4 regions of the Peribacillus sp. FW305-BF15 genome follow, and region 3 is predicted to be linked to each of the others. Evidence: riboswitches for the same ligand, from Rfam matches in the RefSeq annotation. Region 3 holds a riboswitch; each other region holds the start of a gene.

Region 1 (7,521 bases), on a different contig from region 3:
ACATGATATGGAGAGTCAATGTGATAATTCCAACCCTAATGAAGCGGTGGATACAGGCGGGTACTTTGGTTTTACGGAACGATATGGGAACTATCCAGGCGGGCAGGCAGAATATTTAAGGGTACCATATGGAAACTTCATGCCGTTTGTCATCCCAGAGTCATGCGAACTAGAAGATGAGTCGCTTTTGTTCATGTCCGATGTGCTGCCAACCGCATATTGGAGTGTAGAGAACGCTGGCGTCAATAAAGATGATACGGTAGCGATATTGGGCTGTGGACCGATTGGCTTGATGGCTCAGAAGTTCGCTTGGATGAAAGGAGCAAAAAGAGTCATTGCCATCGACAATCTACCTTATAGACTCAATAAGGCTAAACGGATGAATAAGGTAGAGGCGTATAACTTCGATGAATATAACGATATGGGCAGCTACATTAAGGAAATCACTTCAGGCGGGGCCGATGTAGTTATAGATTGTGTGGGAATGGATGGGAAGAAATCGACGATAGAGGCGATTGAGCAAAAGCTGAAACTTCAGGGTGGAACGTTAAGTGCGATCGAGATTGCCCTTAACGCCGTACGTAAATTCGGCACGATTCAACTGACTGGCGTATACGGTTCGAAATATAATATGTTCCCATTAGGCAATATATTTGAGCGGAACATTAACCTGAAAATGGGACAAGCACCAGTCATTCACTACATGCCAAAGCTTTTTGATGAAATCACGGCTGGAAAGTTCGACCCCACGGAAATCATATCCCATAAAGTCCCTCTCGAAAAAGCGAGTGAGGCTTATCAAATCTTTAACGATCATGAAGATGAATGTATTAAAGTGGTGCTAAAGCCGTAATCTGAAGCTCATAAAAAGTCCAATGCATGGAGTTGCATTGGACTTTTTGGTTATGTTCATAAATAGTTAATGGTGTATTATGGAAAAAAGTATAAAAGAGGTTTGAAATATGAATGATAGTTATGCCTTTGAACCGAAGAAATCAGGTTTACACTGATTTTTTTTACTATAATGGGTGGATGCGTTTCAGGGGAATCCGGAAATGTGACGACTGACCCTTCAATTGATGAAGGAGAATATGCCAAGTGAACTTGAATAAGGGTTTTTGGTAATGAAATGGAGTATTTATATTATATAATGATAGTGACAAAAGGAGGATGTTCAGATGGTATATAACTCGGCAGCAGAACTTAGTGAAGGGTTTGGTTATCCGCCCGTTCACGTTAAATTGACGATAGAGATCATCGATAAAAGGTTGGGACCTGTAAAGGCAGAAGCGGAGATTGCCATCAAGCCTGTTAAGGCAAAGGGATATCTGGAAGTATTGGTGGAAGAATTGGAATCGGAGCATATCTTTGCCGATGAAAATGGCAGTATCTATGGCAGCTTCGGCATCGATCAAAGCATCCAGATATATGATGAAGTCCTGACTACCATTCCGTTCGAAGAGATAATGGGAAATGAAAATTGGAAAGAGACAGTTGAGGAATCCATCACGGCGGATAAACTAAAGGGACAACTGGGGAAATCCCTAAATGATTATCAATTCAGTGATTTGAGCGGGAAATATAAATTCAGGAAAAGATGTACGATAACAGAACTCCAATTCATAGATTAAACGAAAGGAGAAGGCGATATGCTTTCTCTTTTTTACATATGGCCATAATATTTTTCCTTATGATAATCAAATTCTTGCAGTGACACAATCTGTGAGAACCTTTAACCATACACAAGGGGCGCTCAGTTAATGGTTTCAACTTGCATTTATTATATTGCTTTACATAGGTTAATATATTGTTAAGGGCTTTTATAAGAAATAGAAACGAATATTTTAAAAGATAAAAAGGAGAATATATGAAAATTGGTTTGGTACGGCATTTTAAGGTGGCACATGAATTTCCTATTGGGAAAGCTGTGACGGCGGATGATATGAAGCAATGGTTTGTGGACTATGATGCAGCGGATATTATTTATGGAACGACTTTATTTGGCGTGGAGGAATGGCAGGAATGTTATTGCAGTGATATGTCGAGAGCCGTCAAGACAGCGGAACACATCTTTCCAGGCACGGTTCATCGGATGGAGGAGCTGCGGGAAATACCTTCTCCCCCTCTGAGAGGAAGGATTAAGCTGCCGTTCATCCTTTGGGCCATCTGGATTCGCTGCTGCTCGGTGATCAACAAGCAGACAAGGGCGGAAATTAAGTTTGCTGAGCAAAGAATCAATAAAGTATTGGATGAAGTCTTTGCAAAGGGGGAAAGGAGTGTTCTGATCGTGAGTCATGCCGCCCTCATGGTATATATGAGGAAAGAGCTGATCCGACGGGGGTTCACCGGTCCAAAGTTCAAGATTGCTAGAAATGGAAAATTGTATGTATTTGAAAGCGGAAAAGGGAAATGAATATATGGTTCCCACCGGAAAAGGTAAGCCATTTTGCGAAGAAAGAGACATGCATTTTCCGAATAGTTATTCTTTTTTTATTGGTTGTGGTTTATTATTGTAATAGTGTAATTTTTACGAATTCAATATTGGGGAAAGAGGGGTGGACATTTTGCTGAAGGCAGTTTTTTTTGATTTAGATGATACATTACTATGGGATCAGAAAAGTGTAAAAGAGGCTTTTGTGGCCACATGCGAAGTTGCCAAGGAGAAATATGGTCTGAATGTCGAAGAGTTTGAAGAAGCGGTGCGGAAGGAAGCGCGTGATCTTTATTCTTCTTACGATACATATGCATTCACTCAAATGATCGGAATCAACCCATTTGAGGGACTATGGGGGAATTTTCGGGATGATCATGATGAATTCCGGAAGATGGCCGGGATTGTACCGGCTTATCGGAAAGAAGCGTGGACGAGGGGCTTGAAGGCATTAGGGATCGATGACCCGGAATTTGGGCTTGAACTGGCAGAACGTTTCCCGGCCGAAAGACGCAAAAAGCCATTTATCTATGAAGAAACATTCCGTGTTCTGGATGAATTAAAAGGAAAGTACAAATTGCTATTGCTTACGAACGGATCTCCTGAGCTGCAAAATACCAAACTTGAAATAACGCCTGAACTGGTTCCTTATTTCGACCAAATCGTGATTTCAGGCGCATTTGGACGAGGTAAACCTGATGCCTCCATTTTTGAGCATGCTTTGGAAATCATGGAGCTAGATAAGGATGAAGTATTGATGGTCGGCGATAATTTAATGACCGATATCCTTGGAGCATCACGGGTAGGCATAAAGTCGGTTTGGATAAATCGCCATGATAAGGAACGGAATGAAGTGATTCCAACCTACGAAATCACGCATTTAGAGGAGCTTTTTCCTATCCTTGGGAGCCTGGGGAATTAATTGGCGGTCCTCCTCCAAATAACAAATTTTAGATGATTGCAGAGAAAATACTAGGTCTTTTAAATTATTTACAGAATGAAAAGGGTGAGATATAGTTACCCTGTAATCAATTAAATTATTCAGACTAGGGGTGTCCAATAAAAGTTGGGCTGAGAGAGAAGCGCTTAAGCTTCTTAACCCTCAGGACCTGATCTGGTTCATACCAGCGTGGGGAAGTTAGAATCTACTTAACGATGACCTTTCAACTGGTCATTTCTGTAGTCATACTAACGTTAGCCGGGTCTTAAATATGAGACCTGGCTTTTTCGTGCGAAATGGATTGGATTTTGTCCTTTTTAAATGAACTTAAAAAGGAGAAATGAAATCATGAAGAGTAATTCAGTAAATGACATGAACGTTTCAATTATGTCCAGTTTTGCCGGGAGTAAAAAAGTGTATGTTGAGGGATCTAGACCCGATATTAAAGTACCTATGCGTGAAATTGAGCTAAGTCCGACGACAGGGGCATTCGGAGAAGAGGAGAATCCGCCTTTACGTGTATATGATACAAGCGGCTTCTATACGGATTCAGAATATCCGATTGATATTCATAAAGGCCTTGCCCCGATTAGACGCAGCTGGGTTCTGGAACGGGAAGATGTTGAAGAGTATGAAGGGCGTGAAATAAAGCCGGAAGATAACGGATATAGAAAAGTGGAGTCACAATCCAATGCCGAAGTTTTTCCGGGATTGAAAAGAAAACCATTGCGTGCGGTGAAAGGGAAAAACGTAACCCAGCTCCATTATGCCCGCAAAGGGATCATTACTCCAGAAATGGAGTTCATTTCGATCAGGGAAAATGTAGCCCCTGAGTTTGTAAGGGAAGAGGTAGCTAGCGGGCGGGCAATCATTCCGGCAAATATTAACCATCCTGAAAGTGAGCCCATGATCATCGGACGTAATTTTCACGTGAAAATAAATGCGAATATTGGAAATTCAGCTGTCAGTTCATCGATCGAAGCTGAAGTGGAGAAAATGACTTGGGCTACACGATGGGGTGCAGACAACATAATGGATCTTTCCACAGGAAAGAATATTCACACGACGCGGGAATGGATTATCAGGAATTCACCTGTGCCTGTTGGGACGGTTCCGATATATCAAGCATTGGAAAAAGTGAATGGGGTCGCGGAAGATTTAAATTGGGAAGTATTCCGGGATACTTTAATCGAGCAGGCTGAGCAAGGTGTCGATTACTTCACCATACACGCTGGTGTGCTTTTGCGATACATCCCAATGACAGCAAAGCGAGTTACGGGTATTGTTTCCCGGGGAGGCTCCATCATGGCACAATGGTGCTTGGCCCACCACCAAGAAAGCTTTCTCTATACACACTTTGAAGAGATTTGTGAAATCATGAAGACGTATGATGTTTCTTTCTCATTAGGTGACGGTCTCCGTCCGGGATCCATTGCAGATGCAAACGATGAGGCACAATTTGCGGAATTGGAAACACTTGGGGAATTGACGAAGATTGCTTGGAAGCACGATGTTCAAGTCATGGTGGAGGGACCCGGTCACGTACCGATGCATTTGATTAAAGAAAATATGGATAAACAGCTGGAAGTCTGTCAAGAAGCACCATTCTATACCCTGGGACCATTGACGACGGACATAGCTCCTGGATACGACCATATCACTTCTGCGATTGGTGCTGCCATGATTGGATGGTTTGGAACGGCCATGCTTTGCTATGTGACACCGAAAGAGCATTTGGGACTTCCGAATAAAGAGGATGTTCGGGTAGGGGTCATTACTTATAAAATTGCAGCACACGCAGCTGATCTTGCAAAAGGCCATCCGCAGGCAAGAAAACGGGATGATGCCCTTTCGAAGGCTAGATTCGAATTTCGTTGGAGAGATCAATTCAATCTTTCCCTTGATCCTGAAAGGGCGGTTGAATATCACGATGAAACTCTTCCGGCAGAAGGTGCCAAAACAGCCCATTTCTGTTCAATGTGCGGACCGAAATTCTGCAGTATGAGAATCTCTCAGGACATCCGTGATTTGGCGAAGGAAAAGGGTCTGGGCTTTGAGTCGGTAATTGATGAAGGGCTTAAAGAAAAAGCGAATGAATTTAGGAAAACGGATGGGGAAATCTATCAATGATTCCGACGAGAGGGAGAATTCGATGAATCGGGTAATCCAGATAAAAGTTGAAATGAAACAGTTGGAAACTCAATTGGAGCAGCTGAAAAGGGAGCTGAATATTTTTCGGGAGAATTGCAACCATGAATTTGTGAAAAATGATTATAGTCAACAATGTACAAAGTGCCACTTGATCGAAAGTCTTCAATGGTAATGATTCCTTAATCGTCCTTTTGGAATGAATCCCTTAATCATGTTGATTCGATTACAAAACATGATTAAGGGGATCTATCATTACTATTTACATACTTGTTTTATTGATATGAAGGGGAGGAGGGACAAGCCATCCTTTTTCCTTATTCAATCTTAGGAAGTCAGCACCCAATGCAGCTTTGTTGGTATGGAATTGCGCAAACATCTGTGCAATATCTTCGCGGATGCATTGACCCATCATTTGGCTGCAAGCAACTAATCCTGCATTAATATCGATTGATACTGAAGCGGAGATTTCAGGATCTTGAAGACGTGCCCCGACGGGAATATCCTCCAAATTAGCTTTAGGCCTTTCAGGTGGTGAGGGAGGCAGTCCTACGTTATTTTCTTTTAATAATGATTCAAGTTGGTCATGTTCCTGTTTCCCTTGATCGATCACTTCAACAAGCAATTTATACAGGTCCTTGTCGCCAGTATGATTAAGCATGGTTTGATGACAGGCAATCAACCCTTTTGTAGTTGTTAGAAATGCCCATGTTCCAAAAACCTCTCCGTAATGCATAGGCTCATCTTTCGGATTTCCGCTTAAAATTCCCATAACCATCCTCCTTGAAATTCATTAACGAATTTAAGTTACCCTGAATTCATCCAAGCATGCATCGTTGGTGTTTGGGAAATGTTAGAGGGCTTTTAATGCTTACCCTTTTATTCCTTGCAGCCATTCTTGATAACATTCATCACACAGCATTTCGTTTCTATCCGTGTCAGTAATTTGAAATGTTACTATATGGATTTTTTTTTCTTCCGTGACATCACTACAATAGAAGCATTGATGTGTCATTAGAAATCCTCCCATGTATATAAAGTGTTTATAGTTTAAAGCGCCACGGTTTTTTTATACAGAAAAAATGATGCAGCAGTTTATTGGTCTTCTTGGAAGAGTTTAGATTGAATAATCCGGTTGGGGTTTAACATACTAAACGTGTTCGCTTGATTGATAAAATGAGGAGGGAAATACAATGCAAAACCAATATCAACAAGGTCAAGTACACCAGAACATGCAAACGGGTGCTATCCCCCCACAATTGAATCACGGTGGTCACGAAGTATTCGATGTACATGAAGTGCTGTCGGGAGCGATCGGTACTTTAAACACGTATACTCTTTTGCGTCAGCATGTCCAAGATCAGGAATTACTCGACATTCTGGATCGTCAATATCAGTTCATCCAAGATGAATATAATATTTCATTGGAGTGCTTCCAAACGGGCCAGGATCCTTCTAAACCAACTCAGAGCTACAAAATGAATCAAGGTAACGATTTTATATATGGATTGACACCAACTCAGCCAAAAAAACCTTTGCAATCCGTATCGGAAATTACGGATGAATGCATTTCAGGCTTGATGCTTGCGGCTGTTAAGTCTGCGGCATCCATGAAGGCGATGGCAGCGCTTGAAATAACGAATCCGGTGGTTCGCCGCGTATTTGCAGATTCCGTTCCGAACTGCATTGAAATGGCCTATGAGATTTCGATATATCAAAACAAACATCATTATTACCAAGTTCCGCAGCTTGCACAGCAGGATATGCAACAAATGATGAATTCGTATGCCCCCGCACAAGGAAATAACAACAACATGAGTCATTAAAAGCAGTTATTAATAACATAAAGAAGGGATAGGACTGATTCTCCTATCCCTTCTTTATCATTGTTTCATCTGATTTATTTCCTGAATGCATTCCTGGATGAGGGTAACAGCCTGACTCATGGTTGCTCCTCCGCCAAATGCCGCGGTCACACCAATGGCTTCAAGAATTTCTTGTT
Region 2 (7,521 bases), on a different contig from region 3:
TTTTTTGAATATGAATGAAAATGATGGACAGGTCCATGACCTTTACCGATTGAAAAGCTATTGAGTATCGCTTCGGAAATATAGGTCTTGGCTTGTTCGATCGACACTTGCAATGGCAGTCCATTTGCCAGGTTAGATGTAATGGCGGATGATAGGGTACAGCCCGTACCATGAGTGTTTTTTGTATGAATGCGCTCTCCCTTGATCCAGTGGAAGTCAGTCCCATCATAAAAAAGATCATTTGGATTTCCTGCTGCATGGCCGCCTTTAAGTAAAACGGCTTTGGAACCCATTTCTTGTATCGAAATGCATGCCCTGTAGAAATCTTGTTTCGTCCGAATCGGGAAGCCAGTAAGTACTTCCGCTTCTGGTACATTGGGTGTTACAAGATTTGCAAGCGGAAGCAATTCCATTTTTAAGGCAGAGACGGCCTTTTCGTCGAGCAAATGGTGGCCGCTTTTGGAAATCATGACAGGGTCAAGGATAATGATGGCAGGCATGAAGGTTTTAAGGGACGCAGCGACCGTTTCCACGGTTTCTTTTGATCCAAGCATGCCTATTTTTACTGCATCGACAGGAATATCTTCAAAGATAGCTGCAATTTGATCCGATATGATAGCAGTTTCAATGGGCTGTACAGAACGGACTTCCATTGTGTTTTGGGCGGTTACGGCTGTGATGGCAGACATTCCAAATACACCATGTGCAGAAAATGTTTTTAAATCCGCTTGTATTCCAGCACCGCCCCCTGAATCAGAGCCTGCGATCGTTAATGCTGTTTTCATAAAAAAACCCCTTCATATAAGTATTTTTTAGCAATATTTTAAGTAATATGAAAGCTAAAATCGCACCTGCGAATGAACTGAACATAAAAGCCGGTAAAAAACCAAAAAGAGCAGCTTTTTCTCCCAATAGGAGGGTTGCAAGCGGATAACAGGCCAGGGAACCGAGAAAGCCGGTCCCGATCACTTCCCCTAAACAGGCGAATTTTAAGCTTTGTGTTTTTCGGTAAAGGATGGCGGCCAAAAGTGCACCAATCATGCTGCCGGGAAAGGCGAAAATTGAACCGGTACCAATCATGTTTCTAATGATGGAAACTAAAAAAGCTTGTGTCACCGCATATGCAGGCCCCAATAGAACCGCCGTCAGGACATTTGCCAGATGTTGAATAGGAAAGATTTTTGCAAATCCTGCAGGGATGAAAATAAATGAACTGGTAAGCGTCGTTAAAGCCGTGATCATGGCAGTCAATGTCAGTTTCTTGATAGGGTTCATCCTCATGTCAACCACCTACAGAGGCCAATCCTGCTCATTTTGAACCATGTCCCAGAATAAATATTCATATCGGGAAGTAACCAAAAAGTGCTTTTCTAATCTAAGAAGTTCCTTTTCAGGCATGCCTTCCGTCAATTCTTCCAACAAAGCGATCAGCCACTTGTGTGCTTCCCCGAATTCAGGAGATGAATAGGACCTTATCCAATCTGCGTAGCGATTGTTTTCCAGTGCTGCTCCATTTTGTTCTTTTAATAGCAAACCGATTTCGTAATAATCCCAAGCGCAGGGCAGGAGACAGGCGATCAAGTCTGCCAAAGTCCCATGCTGAGCTGCATTTAGCATGTAACCTGTATAGGCTAGAGTGGTTGGAGTAGGTTCTGTATTTTCCAATTCCTTGGAGCTGATCCCGAATTCGGAAGCATAATGCCGATGAATATCCATTTCCACTTGAAGGGTTTCATTTAAAATGCTCGCAAATTTTGCCATGGTTCCGATGTTATGGGCTTTGATGACACCTAAAGCAAAGAGCTTGGAATAATCCATGAGATAGACATAGTCCTGCTTCAGGTAATAGGCAAATTTCTTTTCAGGAAGTGTGCCGTTTCCAATTGCCTGGACAAAGGGATGTGAATGATTCCTTTTCCAAATCTCTTTTGCCCGTGCATGCAGTCTATCACTGAATGTTTCTAATTTTGTATTCTCCATTGTTCATCCTCCTATAGAATGGCTCCCTTTGCCTTTGTTAAATAAAAAACCCCGTTCCTGAATACGGAACGGGGTAGATGGATATAGTCTGTGAAATGGACGATATCATCCACTTCCCTCCGCCGGTATGAGCCGGTTCAGGTTCAAAGGGTCCGGAACTAATTCCATCTCAGTCTTAAAAAAGACTCCCCTAGTGGTGTGAATTGTATGTAATTACTGACATCATATCAGAAAGACAAGAAAATGCAACCCGTATTTGAAAGAGGAATCACTTTATGTCCAGGAAAAAAGGGAGAACCAGGTAATTGACTTTTGAAGATTATTAGGATAGAATCATTTCTACATCATTATATATTGAATTCTTATCCAGAGAGGTGGAGGGACTTGGCCCTATGAAACCTCGGCAGCGGACCCGTTTAGGGAACTGTGCTAAATCCAACAAGCATATGCTTGGAAGATAAGAAGAGCCGAACGGACACTGTCAGCCTCTTCTTAAATTAGAAGGGGCTTTTATTTTTGGGAAATAACGTTTAGTGACATACTAGAAAAGGTATATATAATTTGGTGAAATCAAACAAGTTGATAAAGTTTAGCTAACTAGAAGCAGGCACTAGGACGGAAAGGAGCCATTTACATGGCAGAATTATTTAAGAGGATTGAACAGAGGAAGGCAAAACTCATTGAAGAGCTATTGGCCAATGGAGTATACAAAACCTCTGATGAAAGGCACCTTTATGATGCCCCATTAAAAGTACTTGAAGATGAATATAAGATTGTTATAAATAGACCTAATAACGAGTCACCTTCTGAATGGATGACATAGTAATCGGAATACAATATTTGGATTTTTGGATAAGGGATATGATGTAAGCATTCGCAGTCTACACTAGTGGATGCTTTTTTGCGTTTATAAGAAAACGACACAAATTATACATAATTAAATAATAAAATAGGTGTTTTGTCACATTTGACCTATAAAATAACACATTTAATTTCTGGAAAATAGTTGATTTTAACTAGTGATTTCATTATGATGAAAGTGTAAAAATATTGAATAAATGGGAGGTGGCTATGATGCCTTGCCGTAAGGTAACTATAGAAAAAGTAGAAGAGAAGAGACAGGAAATGATAAAGTTGGGAGCGATTTACGGCTTAACAAGTCTGCAGACTGTACAAGCTAGCCAAGAATTGGATACGCTATTGAATGCGTTAGCAAGTAAAAGAGATTCTGAATATTTTTCCCTTCAAGAAGCATATAGGTATTTTTAAAACCTGTATTAATCTGAAAAAGCTACTGCTCAAGGCAATAGCTCTGAAGAATTATATTTAAATATCGACACGTTTACCTAGAATGATCAAATCCCGCTCAATGCCATCCATCTCGGCAACTTGAGGTAAATGTGCCCATTCTTCAAACCCGAATTTAGAAAAAAGCTTAAGGCTTGGTGTATTATGGGCGAAAATGAAACCCAATAAAGTCTTAACACCTAATTTTGGACTCAATTCAATTGCCTTTCGAATCGAAATTTGTCCAATTCCTTTTCCCCGGAAATAATCATCAATGTAAATGCTGATTTCGGCAGTGGAATTATATGCCGGTCGGCCATAAAAGGATTGAAAGCTCATCCATCCAGCGGTTTTCCCTTCTATAGTAATGATATATAGCGGTCTACTTTCTGAATGATGTTCCTCAAACCATTTAACCCTCGATTGGACGGATACAGGTTCCGTATCTGCCGTGACCATCCTTGAAGCAATTGTCGAATTATATATTTCAACAATTCTGGGTAGATCAGATAGTTCTGCCTCTCTAAACTCTATGTGTTCTTCCATGATTTAAACTCCTAACTATCATTTATTCAATCTCCAGAATGAAGGGTAATCCCGTTTTTGGTTTTAGGGACGTTGAATGAAACCCAATCCATTGAAAGTTTTATATTATCATACACTCTTTATTCTTTATCTGACAATTCTTTTTTATGTTAGTACTGCAGATTTTTTGGGTATGAAAAAGATTAAATACTTCTAGTAAAAAGACAAGAGGAGAACCAAATGAAAAAATTGGCAGGTATATTGATTATCGTACTGGTTATATGTTTTGCTGCATATGAATTTCAGGCCTCGGAGTCGGAAGATGTGCAAAGGGTCATGGCTTTTGGAGATTCATTAACCTATGGAAAAGGGGATAAGGACGGGGAAGGATATATAGATGGCCTTGAAGATGAATTGAATAATCCCCAATCGGAGCAAAAAGTGAGTTTTTGGAATTACGGTATTAAAGGCCAGGAAACGGATGGGGTGATGAAACAGCTAGATGATTACCGAATTAAAACGAAACTTGATGAAGCCGATACTTTCATTGTTTTTATTGGAACGAATGACTTGATCAATAGTAATGGCGGGAACTTGGAGAAAATAAGTGACCGAAAAATCAATGAGGGTAAACGGGAATATATCAACCATCTGAAAAAGATTACATCAACACTGATAGAGGCAAACGATAAAGCGGATATTCTGGTAATAGGACTTTATAACCCAATTAAAGACAATCAAAAACTTGAAAAGCACATTCGCGATTATAACGAGTCAATAAAGGGATTAGCGGATAAAGATGAAAGGATGTTATTCATTCCTACAAATGATCTTTTTGAAGATGAAAAGAAAACAAAGTATTTCAGTGATAAGTTACATCCGAATGAAAAAGGGTATCAGCTCATTGCGAATCGGGTTTTGGAAAGTTATGATTTCAAATGAAACCAAACATGCACTGAAAGGCTTTCTGTGCATGTTTGCCTGCTAAGTTGCTAGGTATTTGAAATCGCTTAGTTGAGGGAACTGTAAGTCATGGAGCTGCTTGTATCGGCCGTTGTTTAGCATTAACTGGTCATGTGTTCCTTTTTCAAGAACCTGCCCTTTTTCCAGAACGATGATTTGATCGGCATCATGAATGGTCGATAAACGATGTGCAATGACTATTGAAGTCCGTTTTTTCATTAAACGTGACAAGGCTTGCTGGATCAAATGTTCAGATTCTGTATCCAAGGCCGCCGTTGCTTCATCAAGAATGATGATTTGCGGATTTTTCAAAAGTGCCCTGGCAATGGCAATGCGCTGTTTTTGTCCGCCTGAAAGCTTGACTCCACGCTCTCCAATCTGAGAATCATAACCATCAGGAAAGGCACAGATAAAGTCATGAGCATTTGCCGCTTTGGCGGATTCGATGATTTCATAATCTGTAGCATTAAGTTTGCCATACACGATGTTATCACGGATGGAACCATTGAATAGAATGATATCCTGAGAAACAATTCCCATTTGTCCCCGTAATGACTTCAGTGACACATCTTTGATATTATGTCCATCCATTTTAATCGTTCCATTTTGCGGATCATAAAATCGGATCAGTAGGTTCGTGATGGTCGATTTTCCTGCGCCGGAGGAGCCGACCAAAGCGGTTACTTGACCAGCTTTCATGGTCAGGTTTAGATTGCCGAGAACAGGAACAGTCTCATCATAAGCAAAATCAACACTTTTAAACTCAATTTTCTTTTTTATGGCATGGAGTTCAATGGCATTTCCCTTGTCACTTATTTCAGGTTTGGTTTCCAATATTTCAGTTATCCGCTCAAAGGCGGCGGCTGATTGCTGGACAATGCTGATTACCCGGCTAAAGTTGCGAACGGGACTCTGCAGTAACCTCAAATAGGCGAGAAAGGCCACGATTAATCCTATTGTGAATTCACCTTCCATCACTTGCCAAGCACCGAACACAATGACTGCTACAAGACCGATATTGTTCAATAAATCAATAATCGGCCCGAACATGGAACGCAGCCGAACGGACTTAAGGTTTGCAGTCATATTTTCCTGATTACGCTCCGCAAACCGCCTTGATTCGAATTCTTCATTTGTAAAAGATTGAATGAGCCGCATTCCTGAAATCGAATCCTGTAACTGGTTGCTGACATCTCCTGCGGAACTTTGTACAGACCTAAATGACATCCTGATGCGTTTCCCGAATACCCTTGTGATATAGAACATGAAAGGGAATGTAATAAGAAGGACAATGGTAAGCTTCCAGTTAATGAAAAGCATATATACCGCTACGGCAATGAAGGTCACCGTGTCAGTCAAAACCTGAAGCATGCTCGAAGAGATGAGCTGCTGCAGTAAATTGACATCATTGGTCAACCGCGACATTAAGTCACCAGTCCGGTTTTTATCAAAGAATTTCATATCCAGTGTTTGAATATGTTCATACATGCTATTGCGTATATCCATGATGGCCTTTTGACCGACCTTGGAAACGATATAGCTGTTAAAGTAGTTCAGTATAGCCAATAAGATTGCAGCACAAAGAATTCCTGCACCAATCCAGATCAACGAGTCATATCTTTTTTCGGGAATGATTTTATCAATCGTAAACTGTGTCAATTGGGGGATGGAGAACTCAAGCAATGAAATGAAAAGCATGATACATAAAACCAAAGAGCAAAACTTCCATTTCGACGGGACCCGATTGAACATTTGTTTAAGCATCAACCATATGCTTCCTTTTGAGGGTATTGCATGTATTGCACTGCGCCCTTTGTGGCTGAATGGAATATGTCCTCCACTCATAACGATCACTCCTATTTTACTGTCCTAGATGATTTTTGCCTTTATGACTATCATAGGGCTTTTCGAAAAATAGACAACTTTTAATCGGTTCGTTTTGTCAAAAAAGAATTATTATTTTACACTTTCCTATAGGACATGGAATAATTAAAGGAGATTAGCGAGGCTGATAAGAGGAGATGCTAAAATGAAGGAAAATGAAAAAATCAGGGGAGAACTTTTAAATGCGGTCAACGGACTATCGGATGAACAGCTGAACGCCCAACCTGAAACAGGAAGATGGAGCATCATCCAGGTTTTGGATCATCTATACTTAATGGAGAGGGCCATAACAAAGAGCATTTCCGATAAATTGAAAAGCGATGAAAGCATTCCTGCTGTGGATAAACCGATAGAACTTACGTTAAATCGTAAAATGAAGGTCCAGGCCCCGCCATTTGTCACTCCGTCGGAATCATACCAAACTTTGAGTGAAGTTAAGGAGAAGTTGTCCGAATCCCGAAAAGCTTTTGTACATGTCGTTGACCATGCAAAGGAAATTGATCTCGAACAAAAGTCTTTTCCGCATCCTTTGTTCAAAGATTTAAGCCTGAAGCAATGGATTCCGTTCGTTGGACTGCATGAAAAACGGCATTTATTGCAAATTGAAGAATTAAAAGCAAAGTTATAATAGAAGATAAACTCATCCGTCTCTGGTTGAGTTTTTCATTTTCAGATAGATATTTTCGTAAAGGAAGGATTTTTTAAGTGAAAGCCACTTGGATAAGAACATGTTTGGTATTGGGCTTTTTCGGATTGCTGCTGTGGCTCTTGTTCAAGTATATGCTTCCGCCTGATCTAGACGAAATCGAACTGACTGACGAGCTGAATCCGATCGTCGCCGAAAAAAAAGACGAGCTCATTCAACTGGCTAAGGACAAAGGC
Region 3 (7,521 bases):
GTGCGGGCGGTGAGCCTCCTCGGCGTAAACGCCTGTGGGGTCTCACCTGTCCCGCTGCTCCCGCAGGAGTCTCGCACTTCCGCTCCAATCAACCTTAAATAGTTTCGTTTTAAAAACAACAATCTTTACGAAAAGAGCCAAACGAAAAAAGGTACCGGATATGATAACCGGTACCTTTATATATGATAAAAATCTTTCGTATTTTGATAAAGGGCTTCATAAACATCCTCAATCGGCAATCCTTTAATCGAAGCAATTTGACGCACACTTTCATGCATCATGCCGGGATTGGTCCATTCCCCATTGAAAACCCCTTCAAACGGCCATGGTCCATCCGTTTCTATCATCATCAGCTTAAGTGGATAGGCCGAAACTAATTCCTGTATTTCCCTCTCATAACAAACATCAGGTGTAATCGAAATGCGGTAGCCCTTTTCGGCCATTCTTTCAACTGTCCGGATATCGCCTTTAAACCAATGAAAGTGTGCCCTTGTAATTTGATGCTTATCCAAAAGGTCGCAAACGATAGGTGCATCGTCATGAACGGCATGAAGGATAACCGGCTTTTCAATCTCTTTAGCTAAGGTCAGGAACCTCTCCAGTATCACTATATATGCTGTGTTATCAATATTGGGGTTTTCCTGCCTTAAGTAATAGGGCAGCCCAACCTCGCCTATGGCAACCATATCGTGACGATGTTCCCGCATCCAGCTCAATAATTCATACACTTCTTCATCACTCGGGAGGGGCTGCTCTGGATGAAAACCAAAGGCAGGCTTAATTCGTGAATCTTTAAGTGAAAGCTGATAATTGTTAATCGAAGAAGCCAAATTCATTGAAACAGTGAGCAAGGATTCCAACTGAACCTTTTCCATGTCTTTCAGGATCTGCTTCCGCTTAACAATATCATACTTATCCAAATGGATATGGCTGTCGATGATTCTCAAATGATATCGCCTCCTTACTTAAGTAGTGAAAGTTGGCTTGAGTGCTGCATATAATTCTCTCTTCAAATGAATAAATTCATCACTAAGAAGCTGTTCTTCTCTTCTTGGCCTTGAAAATGGAACTTTCACTTCTTTGATGACAGCAGCCGGTTTTGCTGATAACACATAAATTCTATCTGATAGGAAAACCGCTTCATCTATGCTGTGAGTGACAAAAAGCACCGACCTCCGATTTTCTTCCCAAACAGACAACAGCCATTGTTGCATTTGCAATCTAGTCAGTTCATCCAAGGCAGAAAAGGGTTCGTCCAGGCACATCAAGTCCTGTGGACTTAAGATACTCCGAATGAATGCCGCCCTTTGCTTCATGCCTCCAGATAATTCATGGGGATATGCTTTATCGTATTCTTCTAAACCAGCTTTCATCAAAAGGTTTTTTGCCTTTTCTTTATCTCTGGTCCCAGCAAGTTCACTTCCAAGCAAAACATTTTCCAATACCGTTCTCCAAGGTAAAAGGGAAGGCTGCTGAGGCATATAGCTGATATGTCCCTTTAAGCCATTTATCTTTTTACCATCCAATGAAATGATGCCATGATCAGGCTTCAAAATCCCGCCGATCAAGTGGAACAATGTACTTTTACCGCTTCCCGATGGCCCAAGGATCGTAACGAATTCCCCATCATTCACTTGGAAATTCATATTCTCCAATATATTCTGCTTACCATCGAAAGAATAGGAGACGTCTTTAATTTCCAGCTTCACCCTTTTCGCCCTCCTTTCTCTTCCAAGAAACCAAGTATTTCTCCAGGAAAGTGATGATTCCAAAAAAAATCAGGCTCATTCCCATAATGATGAAAATGGCTACAAACACCCGATCTGTCCTGAACGCTGAAGAAGCGAGAGTCATATAAACACCAATCCCCGATTTTGCCCCAAGCCATTCCGAAATAACCGCACCCATTACACTATAGGTAGCCGAAATTTTCAGGCCGGAGAAAATGAACGGGATCGAGTGAGGAAGTTCCAGCTTCCAAAATAACTGGTTTTTCCCCGCTCCCATCATCTTGAAATAATGCTTAAGCTCGTATGGTGTCTGGCGAAAACCGTCCAATGATGCGACCGCAACCGGAAAAAAACATACAAGTGAAATCACGATTAACTTAGGCAGCATGCCAAAGCCAAACCAGATCACCAAAAGCGGCGCCAAAACAATGATAGGTATATTTTGTGATAGTATGAGCAGAGGATAAACCGCTTCCTTCACACCTGGAAATAGGTGCAGGATTGCCGCGATCAATAAGCCGATGCAGCTTCCAATAAAAAAACCTGACAACGCAAGCTCGGTTGTGGATATAAGGTGTCCGTAAAGATTGCGGGACGACTCAATTCCTTCAATGAAAATGGCCGATGGAGCGGGAAGCAGCCATTCTTCAACTTTCAATAAGACTGTCACTGACTCCCATACTATCAGCAACAATAATAAAAGAAAGAAGGGAGCCCCCTTCTTCCAAATTCCCCTTCCGATCATGCCCGATATTTCTCCGTTAACGTATCCATCGTAATCCCGCTAGGCTGATATAATATTTTCACTTGGGAAATGACATTCGGCGATCCTATTTCAATCATTCTTACATTCATTTTTTCTATCACGGCAAAAAGCTCGGAAAGCTCCCCCTCCATTGTCGTTTCAAGCGGGTGAACCTCATACTTGACACCTGATTCTTCAATGATCTTGATTGCTTCATCGACCATAGGGATGACATTTTCCCCTTTAGGAATAATTTGTATACTAATTAATGAATTGGCCATTGTATTTCCTCCTATTTTGGTAAAAATTCATTGGTAAATGCCTTTTCAGGATCGAAATCACCTTCAAGAAGCTTATTTTCAGTCATCCACTCACTGTAATTCTTCCAAATTTCAAGCTTTTGTTCACCCCATCGCGGAGCATCATCCTGATACTTGGCTGCAAGCCACTCCTGGCTTTTCTTCACTAGTTTTGGATCAAGATCCGGTGCAGACTCAATTAACATATCTGCTGCATCATCAGGATTCTTAATCGCAAACTGGTACCCTTTCGAAGCTGCATGGACGAATGCTTTAACAGTCTCGGGATCTTCTTTTATCATCTTTTCATTTGTAGTCAAAACAGGCGTATAGTAATCAAGCTTATCAGAGTATTCGGTTAAGTACACCATATTAAGCTTTTCATTTCGCAACTCAGCCTCAATGCCTGTCCAACCATAATAAATCCAGGCAAAATCTATATCCCTTTTAACCGAAGTGAAAAAATCCATGTCTCCTGTATTGACTATGTCCACTTTATTTACATCCGCATTTTCCTTTTTCATGAGTGAATCAATAATGGCCTTTTCAACCGGAGATCCCCAGCCACCATACGTTTTCCCTTCAAAATCCTTGGGAGTCGTAATGTCCTTAGCCTCAGGGGAAGCGAATCCCGAAGTATTATGCTGGATGACGGCAGCTACCGAAACAATCGGCACACCCTGTACGCGGGCCTGCGTTATGCCCTCTTGATAGCTCACGCCAAATTCAGATTTCCCTGAAGCGACAAGCTTATCAGCTCCAGCTTCACCTGGCATGATAATTTCCACATCAAGACCTTGTTCTTTAAAATAACCTTTTTCCTTGGCTACATACAATCCTGTATGGTTTGTATTCGGTGTCCAATCGAGCACGACCGATACCTTCTTTAATTTTTCATTTTTAGATGCTTCTTCTTTTTCATTAGTTCCGCCTGCTCCGCATCCAGCTAAAAGGAAGAACGAAGTTAACAGTGGTAAGAATTTATTCAAGTCATTATCCTCCTACACATCTTATAAGATTCATATGCCGGAACCATAAAAGGGCTCCAGGGCTATTCAAATACTGGATAAAAAAGCAAAAAACGCCCGAAGATGAATTCGGACGTTAACATACAAAACAGAAAATCAGTCATAATATGTTCCCTCCGCTGGCATCACCCAGATCAGGTTCAAAGAGTCAGCATCTAATGGATGCAATCTCAGCCAGCAGTACTGGCCCCCCTACATTTCTCGCACATATGAACTTTTCTCTCTCATTATATCAATTCATGGGGAAAAAGGAATACTAATTTGCTTCTTCTCTCTAATTGGAAAGGTATTCCTGGCACTTCAGGATATCTTGCAAATATCTTTTGGAACGAAAATCATTGAAAGGAAAATAATTCTGCCTCTTTCCATTCCAATATCTCTTGGCTGCAACGGCGGCGGACACGTTCCAAATAGTCATTTCTTTTCAAGCATTCATATAATGAGCATTACATGTAGACATTTTTGTTTACTTGTTTTATTAAACCCTTAATTTCATAAGCAAAAGGTGGATATGTCATGATAAAGATTAATCACAAATGGTTAGATGTCAGTCAAATCCAACCAGGTACAGCCTCTGCCAAATCGCTTGAAACTCTTCAATGCTTGGCGGAAGATTCTAACGTTTTTGAATACCGGAACTTTGGGGATTTTAATTTCGAGATACAGCTGAGGAACCGAGTCATAGAGGCAGCTATTGCGTTGGATAAAAGCGGTCCGGATTTTTCCACACTTGAGGAGTCTCAATCCAATCAACGTTATTGGCACCTTTCAAAGGATGGCACCTTTACCCTTCAGCCAGGGATTCTCCCTCATGCTGCGCTCGTTGACATTTTCATGAATGGAGGGCTTTATGCCTTCGAATGCGGTACAGCAATGGTCGTCACTTTTTTAAAGGCGATTTTGGATTTGATCGGCCCTAGGAATTTCGACCATCTTTTTTCAGACCTATTTTTATATGACTTTCGCCCTCCACAGAATATGGCTCTCATTATTCATCAAGGAAGGGATTATTTACCAGGTGATTGCGTTTACTTCAAAAACCCTGATCACGACTTGGCAACCCCTGAATGGCAAGGTGAAAATGCCATATTATTAGGGAATAACCTCTTTTATGGCCACGGGATCGGGATTACCACTGCACAGGGAATCATCGATGAATTAAATAGCAATAGAAAGCCATTCGCCACCATATCAGCATTTCTGACAACGCATATCATTTCCCTGGATAGTTCCTTCTATAGACAATTCCAACTAAATAACCCCCGTGCCAAGCCCGATAACAGTCCTGCCAGCCTTTCCAATTGTATTGTTTCTGAAATAGGTTCGAAGATATACCTTTCATGACCCTGGCATTTCGCCTATGCCATAAATCCGTTTTATTGAATATCGACATAAAAAAATGCTTGGGCAGAAAATTCCCCAAGCATTTTTTCTATTCAAGCACCAATATTCCCTTTGCCTTTGAACCTGCGGGCACTTGCCTGCCCCCATTTCGTTATGGATAGTGTATAAACAGCCAAGGCTGACCATATGAACAAAAAGGCTAAAAGATGTGCTTTGGTGAAACTTTCATGATAGACGAATACCCCGATCAATAAAGATAAGGTCGGAGCGATATACTGAAAAATGCCTAGCATCGATAACGGGATCTTCTCGGCCCCTTTTGCAAAATATAAAAGAGGCAATGCCGTGGCAATCCCGCCGCCCACCAACAGCAAGCTTGTGCTCCCGTCTGTAAAGAATTGCATTTCCGACCTGTTCATCAAGTAAATCAGGTAACCTAGGGCCAGAGGCGTTACCATCATCGTTTCGAGCGTCAGCCCGATTGCCGATTCGGCCTTGATCATTTTTTTTGCCAGACCGTATAATCCAAAGGTCATGGCCAAAACAAGAGAGATCCACGGGATCGTGCCGAAATGAATGCCAAGGATCAAGACTCCGATTCCTGCAAGCAGGAATGAAATGATTTGGGCCCCGCTCAATTTTTCTTTTAAGACTATCACTCCCAATAGTACACTGACGAGCGGATTGATATAATATCCAAGGCTCGTGTCGAGGATCCGTCCTGAGTTAACGGCCCATATGAACACTCCCCAATTGGCTGTAACAAGCAGTGACGCCGTTAGTAATGCCGTAAAGAGTTTCGGATTGCCCATTATGTTTTTGACATAATCTAGAAACGCCTGCCATTTTTTCATGAACATCAATAAAACCAGCATGAACACGAAAGACCATAATACCCTCTGAGCTAAAATTTCTATTGCACCGACTCCCTGAAGGAACTTCCAGTAAACCGGCACAACTCCCCACATCATGTAAGAAAGGGCTGCATAAATCGCCCCTTCTTTTTGTTGATCCACTTTCATAACAAGCCTTCTTTCCATTTACATTCCTTTATCTAATTCCATCTAACAATTTTGTATTTCCATTTCTTTTTTTGCAACTGTTAATTTTTATCATACATGATTTTGTCATCGATGACCGTCATGACCGCCTCAGCTTTCAGGAGATCATCCGGTGCAACAGCAAAGACATCCAGATTAAACACGGTAAAATCGGCATCGTACCCTTTATTGATCACACCGCGGCGTTTTTCCTCGCCGATTGCTGCAGCACTCCCTTTGGTATACAATGCGAAAGCCTCGAAAACGGAAAGCCTTTCAGACAAACCATATACGGTACGGTCCTCACTGTTGATTTTCATCCTTGTGACAGCGGCATGAATGCCCAAAATCGGATTTAATGGTTCAATGGGTGCATCCGACCCTCCCGCACAAATGATGCCCATGTTCAAATAGGTTCTCCAGGCATAGGAGGATTCCAATAGATTGGCTGATACCTTTTCTTCCACCCACGGAAAATCGGACGGAACGAACCCCGGTTGAATATCAAAGATTACCGGCAGCTTTGCCGCCCGCTCCAAAAGCTCCGGCCGTACAATCTGTGCATGGATGAGCCGGTCCCTCTGTCCCTTTTTCGGGGGGAGGGCTTCAATTGCATTCAATACGTATTCAAAAGCGAGATCGCCAATCGCATGGACAGCAATCGGCATTCCGGCAGCCCTTGCTTTTTTCACCCATTCCTGAAGCTCGTTTTCAGTGAATATCGCGACTCCATTCGTATTCTTTTGATCTACATAAGGTTCGCTCAACAGGGCTGTGCGTCCGCCTAAGGAGCCGTCGGTAAAGATCTTCATGCTGTCGAATTTGATATATCGAGTACCTTTCTGATAGCCGCCGCCTGCTGCCAGCATTTCTTCTAACGCTTCGTGATGGACGAGCAAGTTGGCGCGAAAGGCCATTTCCCGGTCCTCGATTACCGATTTAAACGCCTGATATGTCGGCATGAAGCCATTGTAGTAATGGAGGTCCTCGGTATGACCGCCAGTCAAACCTAGCTTATATGCGTCTTCTATGGCCTCTGTGAGCGCGTTTTCGATATACTCTTGATCAATGCCGGGAAGGCTGTCTAAAATAAGGTTCTGCGCCTGGCTTTCTTTAAATAATCCATTTAAACGTCCGTCAGGATAACGGCAGATCACCCCGCCTGAAGGTTCTTTTATATCTTCTTTAATATCCGCTTCCAAAAGGGCCCGGGAATTGACCACCAAGGCATGACGGCAGACCCTTTTCAATACGATGGGATGATCTGCCGATATCGCGTCAAGCTCATCCCGTAATATCAATTCAGGCCTCGGCCATTCATTTTCATTCCACCCT
Region 4 (7,521 bases), on a different contig from region 3:
AAAGTAGTGGATGCATTGTTTGAAACAATCACGGCTACACTTGCTAAAGATGAAAAAATCCAATTAGTTGGTTTTGGTACATTTGAAGTGCGTGACCGTGCTGCCCGTACAGGAAGAAACCCGCAAACTGGCGAAGAAATACAAATTGCAGCTAGTAAAGTACCTGCTTTTAAAGCAGGTAAGGAATTAAAAGAAGCTGTAAAATAAAAGGCGAACGAAGAAAAAAACCTGGCGATGAAATATGCGCCAGGTTTCAGTTTGTAGACAAAAGGGGTTCGGAATAAAAAAATTCTGAACCCCTTTTGAAATTCCCTTTGAATTTTCGCCTAAAGTTAAGAGATTGCGGCCCTACGAGCCCACATGTTAGGCCATTTTTGTACCTCCCCATGTCCAATTGACCATCTTCTTTAAATTAATGGCAGCTCCCATTTTACGAACCAAATGGTTCGGTGGCACCAGGTGATCTAAAGTAATCATTTCAAGTTGATCTCGCTGAATAGAATCATGTTTAGAAAGCAGCCTCATCACCTCAAGTTTTAATAATTCTATTTTAAAACAAAAATGACTCCAGGCAAAAGTGTTCTATCTAAAAGGTAAGACAAAGTTGATTGGAGCGGGTGTTCGAGACTCCTGCGGGAAAAGCGCGTCTAGGGGAGACCCCGCAGGCGAAAGCCGAGGGCCGACCGCCCGCGGAAAGCGAGTGCCCTACGTTCCAATCAACGTCCAAATTGTACAAGCCATAAAAATAGACAAACTCGATTTTCATCGAGTTTGTCTACAGTCTGAAACCTGGCGATGAAATATGCGCCAGGTTTTTTTTACTGACTGATTCGGAAACAGATAATATATACCGAATGTGACTCAGAAATGGAAAAGATAAAAAGTCGACTTTGTCATCTATTCGTATATTGTAAGAGCCATTTGGAGTTTAATAAATTGAAGGGATCAGGGCGTTCCCATGACCAACAATGAAAAAAGCCGAATCCATGAAGCAGTAATGGACTGTAACACAAATGAAAAAAAATTATAGTACTTATTAATAAGGTTTATACTGTGACTATGTTAGGCTAAATGAATAACAGGCTTTAAAACCAAAATAAAAGAGGTGAAAGAAATGCTGAAGAAAATAATGAAAAAAATCAAACAGCTTTCCCAAGGCAGCAGTGAGCGAAGACATGGGCATTATCGCCGAGGCAGCAGCAGCAGCAGCCGGGGGTACAAAAGGTATCCCATGAGTGGAAGTGACCGCTACAAGAGAAAAGGGCGGGGCAGCAGCAGCTAATTCCAATTCTTTGACTTCAATACAGCCTTCAGGTCCATTGAGATTTCTTTAATATCTGAGTAAGGTTCTTGGATGCTTAATAACCTTTTCAGTAAATGTACGGTTTCTTTTTCTAACGAAAGCTCTTCTGTCCAAGGAAGTGCTTTTTTACTTTTGGAAGCGTACGTCGTATAAAGTACATATAGAAGTATTTCCCCCAAGTCGTAAAAATCCTGCCTTTTCAGCTGCAAAATGGATTCTTTAGCGAGGTTGTCCGAATTGATCATCTTGGACAAACCAAAGTCTATCAAAATGGGCTGATGGTTCTTAAGTAGAATATTCGGTATACGTAAATCTTGATGGAAAATGTCATGCTCATGTAGATAACATACTAAATCGACCAGCTTATCCAGAAAATATAGAGACTCTTTCTCATTGAACGTTAATTGATTCGAGAAAATATGGTCTTCTAAATTATTCCCTTCTATGAAATCCATCACAAAATAAACATTTCCATCTTGCGAAAATTTCTCGTGAAATTTAGGGATATTTCTGTGGTTTAACATTCGTAATATGGAAATTTCATTTTCAAACTGTTTCAGCTCTTTTTTGCTGCGGCGTTTACTTTTCCGGAGCTGTTTGATCACTATATTTTTATTCATTTTCAAATCATTGCAACGATAAACAATACCGTAGCTTCCTGTTCCGATTACAGCTTTTACCTCGTAGCGGTAATTCAAAACCACTCCTTTTTTTAAAGGTATATCCACAAAAAATTGGTATAACTTTCTAAATGTACGCAAAATTGAAACTTTCCTCACCACTTTCATCTATTCAAGTCAAGAACAAAAAAAGGCCGTTATTAATTAAGCTTGAACATGGATAGTTTAACACTGATTTTTGATAATGCGGTAATGAAAGTCATTTCTTCGGGGCGATCTTTTGATAGTTCACAATTAAAAATAAACTTTTCCTATAATTTCACATTATGAAATTATATGGTTTTTAAAAATATTAAGTTTACTATAATGAATTCATAATAAAAGAGTAGGAGGTGGATGGGCGCGAGTTGAGAAGTTGCTTTGGGAAATCCCTAACCGGCGTCACAATAGTGAGCTGGTTTGATGGAAAGTTCAAAAGGGGATTACTGTGAATTCATCAAATTCAAGAGTAAAATTGCAAAACTCACGAGTGAACTGCTGAATTCACGAGTCAAGTGGCCAATTCACGAGTAAAACAGCAGAATTCACGAGTAAACCGGCAAAATTCACGAGTAAAACAGTAGAATTCACGAGTAAACCGGTAAAACTCACCAGTAAAACTACTAACTGAGCTCCCTTTGATCAAATTCTTTGAAGGCTACGGGAAATGAGGGTATGGAAGATTGAAAGTTTAGTAACCCTAAATCAAGAAAACTTTTCTAATACGTTTGACAATTGGATTTATCGTGTTAATATAAAGGCAAATGAATTTAATATACAATTTGTACCACTAGGGGTGCTTTATAGGTAAAAGTTGATTTTTTACCCACAAAAGCTGAGATTGAAGTATGACTTTAAGACCCTTAGAACCTGATCTGGTTTATACCAGCGTAGGGAAGTGGGGTCTGGAACTATACATTTCTGTATTATTTCAAGTACAACCACTTTCTTTACGTTTAAGAAAGTGGTTTTTTGTTTGCAAAAAAAGGGGTGATAAGTGTTTTTTTTCTGTAACGTTCAATGAAAAAATACAATTTGGAGGTAATGGACATGAAGTTTTCAGAGGAAATCCGTAAGGAAGTTAATCACATTTGGGAAGCTAGTTTTAATCATCCGTTTGTAGCAGGAATAGGAGATGGCACATTGCCATTGGAGTGTTTCCGTTTTTATGTCATGCAAGATGCCTATTATTTATCTCATTTTGCTAGAGTTCAAGCCTTAGGGGCAGTCAAAGCTACAGATTTACATACAACAAGCAGGCTTGCCGGCCATGCACAAGGAACATATGAAGCGGAGTTGAAGCTTCATGAGAATTTTTCCGAGAGATTAGGCATCACAAAAGAAGAACGGGAAGATTTCAAGCCTGCCCCGACTGCCTATGCTTATACTTCCCATATGTATCGTGCGGCTTATTCGGGACATTTAGGAGATGTTATTGCAGCTATCTTGCCGTGTTACTGGCTGTATTATGAGATAGGTGAAAAGCTGCAAGGGTGCATGCCCGAAGAGCCGATTTATCAAGAATGGATAGCGGCTTACGGAGGAGAGTGGTTCCGCACTTTGGTGGAAGAACAAATTGCGAGGCTGGATGAGATTGCTGAAAAAGTAACTGAAGAAGATAAGGCGAGAATGAAAGAACATTTTATTCTCAGCAGCCAATATGAATACTCATTTTGGGAAATGGCTTATCGTTTAGAGACATGGCCCGTTCATAAGGAAACATTAGAAGTATAAAAGGAGAATGAAACAATGAAAAAAGGATTGAAATTAACGGATATATTAGTCACGATCGTGATTGCGGTAGCATTTGGAATCGTTTATATCCTTTGGGGTTCGATTTATTATTCCGTTAAACCATTAGGATTACATCTGGATCAACTTATTTATGGAATGTGGTTTATAGCTGGCCCCGTCGCCTTCTTAATTTTACGGAAACCGGGTGTGGCACTTTTGGCGGAGATAGCTGCAGCTTCCGGGGAGTTCTTCCTTGGTTCACCATGGGGGCTGACTGTACTGTTATATGGGGTGGTCCAAGGTTTGTTCGCGGAACTGGTGTTCATGACTTTCAAATATAAAAAATTCAATATGCAGGTGGCCGTTTTAGCTGCGATAGCTTCCTGCCTGGCATCAGTTATCATGGATTTTGCATACGGGGAAATAGGTGCGCTTTCAACTTGGAATCTATCGTTATTCATGATAGCGAGGTTTGTGGGTTCCATATTCTTTGCAGGTGTGACAGCTTATTATCTAGTTAAAGTCCTGGAAGCAACAGGAGTAACAAATCTTGTGCGTCCGGTTTCCAATAAAGATTATGCAGAACTGGATCAAAAGTAGAGGTTGAGGGCCATGGAACCAATCGTTTCTGTTGAAAAGTTAAGAATGAAATTTCCCGGTGATGAATCTTTGATATTCAAGGACCTATCACTATCGTTTGATCAAGGAGAAAAAGTGCTATTGTTGGGACCATCAGGATGTGGTAAGTCCACTCTGTTGCAAGTGTTAAGCGGATTGATTCCGAATTCCATCGAAGTCCCGATGAAAGCGGAGGAATTGAAATGCCCTTCTTCATGGGGATATGTTTTTCAAGATCCTGATAGCCAGTTTTGCATGCCATTTGCCGATGAGGAAATTGCCTTTGTCCTTGAGAATCTTTCCGTCCCTAAAGAAGAAATGAAAGAGAAAATTGAAAATCAAATCCGTAATGTAGGATTGAACCTAGGGCATACAAGTATAGAAACATTATCAGGCGGGATGAAACAGCGTCTGGCAATCGCTTCAGTATTGGCCCTTGAACCAGAAGTGCTATTTTTAGATGAACCGACAGCCATGCTTGATCCGGAAGGAACGAAAGAAATCTGGGACTTGTTGAAGGAAGTCGGAAAAGACAAAACGGTTATTATCGTCGAACATAAAATTGACCATGTTTTAGAATTCATCGAACGAATCGTGCTTTTAAACGATGACGGTCAAATCATAGCTGATGGTCCAAGAGACACCATTATTTCCCTATATAAAAATGAAATGAGAGAACATGGAATTTGGTTCCCTGGTGTTTGGGATGAATATATACAGAAGTATGCACCCACTAGGGAACACCAATTTACAGATGGTTTACCTCTTCTGGATGTGCAAGGATTTAGCGGTTTTCGGAATAAAGAGGAAAAAATACACGTTGAAGGGCTGAAGGTCCATTCAGGAGAATGGATTGTGATCAGGGGAGAAAATGGTGCGGGCAAGAGTACACTTTTGCATGCATTGATGCAGTTCATAAAAACGAAAGGTACGTATGAATTATTGGGGAACGCCATTAAAATGGTGAAAAATCCAACGGATCATATGACGTTTGTCTTTCAAAATCCTGAGTTTCAGTTCGTTGCAAATACTGTATATGAAGAGATTGCTTATTCATTGCGTATTGATAAAAGGCCGCAACAAGAAATAGATGAGAGAGTCCGCTCATTGCTTAAAGTGTTCCGCCTTGAGGCACATCGGGATAAACATCCGTTTCAATTATCAATGGGTCAAAAGCGTCGCTTAAGCGTAGCAGCATCAATCGTAATCGACAAAAAAATCATTCTCCTGGATGAGCCGACATTTGGTCAAGATTCGAAAAATACCTTTGCATTATTGGAATGGTTCGAGGAATATCGAAGGCGCGGTATAACCGTGATCATGGTAACTCATGACGAACATATTTCAAAAAACTTTGCAACCAGGATCTGGACGGTTAAGGGCGGAAACGTAATAAGTGATAAAAACATCGCGCAAGCCGGTTTTGTCGAGACCAAAGTTAAAAGGAGTGTCATGTAGATGAATGTTTCAAACGCAGAAACATGGCTCCATGGAATTAATCCAAGCCTTAAACTTGGTGTACTGATTGTATTATGCATCGTGGCGTTATTCATTCATGACCTGAATTATATGATGAACATCACCATTGGCGTATTGATATTATTTTTGTTTTTTACCGGGCATTCGATAAAACGCATCCTGCTTTTGTCGATTCCCTTTTGTTTCATTTTTATATCCACCTCTTCCGCAATGATATTATTCGGGCAAGGTGAGACGCTTTGGTTTGAGTGGGGCCTCATATCGATTTCGGAAGAAAGTTTCATGAGGGGATTACTGGTAGGCTTTCGAGCTTTGTTCTTTGCGGCCCTTGGTTTAACTTTTTCCTTAACGACGAGACCAGTGAACTTGTTTTATTCGTTAATGCAGCAAGTTAAGCTTAAACCGAAATATGCCTATAGTTTCATGGCGGCATTAAGGCTGATTCCCATTATGATGGAGGAGTTCCAAACGATACGAAACGCGATGAAGGTACGCGGTTTCGAAAGAGGAAAAGGGATAAGGTCGGTCTATTTTAAAATGAAAGCCTATTCCATCCCGTTGTTATCCGGAAGCATCAGACGTGCTCACCGAATCGCGGTTGCGATGGAGGCAAAGCGATTTACAGACACTCGGGATCGAACATACTATTATGAATTTGGTTTTTCAAAAATGGACCATGGTTTCATTCTGTATTTTATCATCCTGCTGTTGGCCGGCTTTTACCTATCGATTCAATTCCCGTTAGTATCTATTTGATTTTTATGAGATTGTAACTTTACTAGTTGGGGGTTCTAGTATGAATGCACATGAATTGCATATAATTTCCACTGGGAAACAGCCAATTGAAAAGTTTGTGGAAATCGCTTCAAACATTCAGGAACATGTTGATTTCTTTTATCTAAGGGAAAAGCATAGGAGTGCTTCGGAACTCTATCGAGCAGTGAGGCTATTACATGATAATAAGATTCCGCTTTCTAAGATCATCATTAATGACCGGGTGGATGTAGCCTGGGTACACAAAGCATTTGGTGTGCAATTGGCTTTTCATAGCTTAGATGCAGAAGTCGTAAAAGGAGCTTTTCCAGGGATGAATGTTGGCTGTTCGATCCATTCCATGGATGAAGCGAAAGCCGCATTCAGCAAAGGGGCCGATTACGCGATTTATGGACATGTTTTTGAAACGGCTTCAAAAATTGGCCTTCCTCCTAGGGGAGTTGAGGAGCTTCATGCAATCACAAGAAATGTCGATCTTCCGATAATTGCGATAGGAGGAATAACACCTTTCAATTGCCAAGACGTGCTGGATGCGGGGGCACACGGAATTGCGGTCATGTCAGGTGTGCTTGAAGCTGAAAATCCGATTGAAGCCGTTAAAGAATATGCGAAGTCTTTGGGAAAGGAGACATAATATGAATTCCATATATGATGCAATCATTGTTGGGGGAGGAGTAATAGGTGGATCCATTGCCTTTCAATTAGCCAAGCGAGGTAAGAAGGTTCTCTTATTGGAAAAAGACAGACTTGCCAGTAAAGCATCCAGTGCTGCAGCCGGGATGTTAGGAGCACAATCCGAGTTAGATGCTGATAATCCCCTTTTTACATTGGCAAGTCGAAGCAGGGCGATGTTTCCTGCACTGGCGGAAGAATTAAAAGACATAAGTGGAATAGACATCGAATTAGTGAATAAGGGCATGTATAAGGTGGCGCTATCGAGTGATCAAGTAGCCG

Evidence for each region. A riboswitch is a leader RNA that binds a small molecule or an ion and turns the genes downstream of it on or off. The one in region 3 is predicted to bind thiamine pyrophosphate.
Region 1: it holds a riboswitch for thiamine pyrophosphate, as region 3 does, so the genes downstream of both, thiC (phosphomethylpyrimidine synthase ThiC) here and AC3WLU_RS15140 (ABC transporter substrate-binding protein) in region 3, are expected to answer to the same signal.
Region 2: it holds a riboswitch for thiamine pyrophosphate, as region 3 does, so the genes downstream of both, tenA (thiaminase II) here and AC3WLU_RS15140 (ABC transporter substrate-binding protein) in region 3, are expected to answer to the same signal.
Region 4: it holds a riboswitch for thiamine pyrophosphate, as region 3 does, so the genes downstream of both, tenA (thiaminase II) here and AC3WLU_RS15140 (ABC transporter substrate-binding protein) in region 3, are expected to answer to the same signal.

The regions. Positions count from the first base shown of each region.
Region 1 covers NZ_JBYSYV010000014.1:102,354-109,874, reverse strand. The annotation lists gene AC3WLU_RS16290 (zinc-dependent alcohol dehydrogenase) at 1-853, shown strand, start outside; gene AC3WLU_RS16285 (hypothetical protein) at 1,179-1,631, shown strand; gene AC3WLU_RS16280 (histidine phosphatase family protein) at 1,868-2,413, shown strand; gene AC3WLU_RS16275 (HAD family hydrolase) at 2,565-3,353, shown strand; TPP riboswitch at 3,470-3,584, shown strand; gene thiC (phosphomethylpyrimidine synthase ThiC) at 3,720-5,501, shown strand; gene AC3WLU_RS16265 (hypothetical protein) at 5,524-5,694, shown strand; gene AC3WLU_RS16260 (DUF3231 family protein) at 5,782-6,291, opposite strand; gene AC3WLU_RS16255 (hypothetical protein) at 6,391-6,534, opposite strand; gene AC3WLU_RS16250 (spore coat protein) at 6,713-7,345, shown strand; gene AC3WLU_RS16245 (carboxymuconolactone decarboxylase family protein) at 7,403-7,521, opposite strand, start outside.
Region 2 covers NZ_JBYSYV010000010.1:9,598-17,118, reverse strand. The annotation lists gene thiD (bifunctional hydroxymethylpyrimidine kinase/phosphomethylpyrimidine kinase) at 1-785, opposite strand, end outside; gene thiW (energy coupling factor transporter S component ThiW) at 754-1,275, opposite strand; gene tenA (thiaminase II) at 1,291-1,980, opposite strand; TPP riboswitch at 2,078-2,182, opposite strand; SAM riboswitch class I at 2,340-2,444, shown strand; gene AC3WLU_RS12215 (Fur-regulated basic protein FbpA) at 2,615-2,803, shown strand; gene AC3WLU_RS12210 (Spo0E family sporulation regulatory protein-aspartic acid phosphatase) at 3,052-3,249, shown strand; gene AC3WLU_RS12205 (GNAT family N-acetyltransferase) at 3,307-3,813, opposite strand; gene AC3WLU_RS12200 (DUF459 domain-containing protein) at 4,033-4,734, shown strand; gene AC3WLU_RS12195 (ABC transporter ATP-binding protein) at 4,777-6,600, opposite strand; gene AC3WLU_RS12190 (DinB family protein) at 6,785-7,267, shown strand; gene AC3WLU_RS12185 (M15 family metallopeptidase) at 7,420-7,521, shown strand, end outside.
Region 3 covers NZ_JBYSYV010000013.1:2,663-10,183, reverse strand. The annotation lists gene AC3WLU_RS15160 (TatD family hydrolase) at 177-947, opposite strand; gene AC3WLU_RS15155 (ABC transporter ATP-binding protein) at 966-1,703, opposite strand; gene AC3WLU_RS15150 (ABC transporter permease) at 1,693-2,475, opposite strand; gene AC3WLU_RS15145 (thiamine-binding protein) at 2,472-2,756, opposite strand; gene AC3WLU_RS15140 (ABC transporter substrate-binding protein) at 2,768-3,763, opposite strand; TPP riboswitch at 3,897-4,006, opposite strand; gene AC3WLU_RS15135 (TGL-type protein-glutamine gamma-glutamyltransferase) at 4,319-5,146, shown strand; gene rarD (EamA family transporter RarD) at 5,239-6,168, opposite strand; gene AC3WLU_RS15125 (amidohydrolase) at 6,249-7,521, opposite strand, start outside.
Region 4 covers NZ_JBYSYV010000017.1:10,852-18,372, reverse strand. The annotation lists gene AC3WLU_RS17975 (HU family DNA-binding protein) at 1-207, shown strand, start outside; gene AC3WLU_RS17970 (protein kinase domain-containing protein) at 1,279-2,007, opposite strand; TPP riboswitch at 2,745-2,876, shown strand; gene tenA (thiaminase II) at 3,013-3,696, shown strand; gene AC3WLU_RS17960 (ECF transporter S component) at 3,712-4,296, shown strand; gene AC3WLU_RS17955 (ABC transporter ATP-binding protein) at 4,309-5,772, shown strand; gene AC3WLU_RS17950 (energy-coupling factor transporter transmembrane component T family protein) at 5,773-6,549, shown strand; gene tenI (thiazole tautomerase TenI) at 6,590-7,201, shown strand; gene thiO (glycine oxidase ThiO) at 7,203-7,521, shown strand, end outside.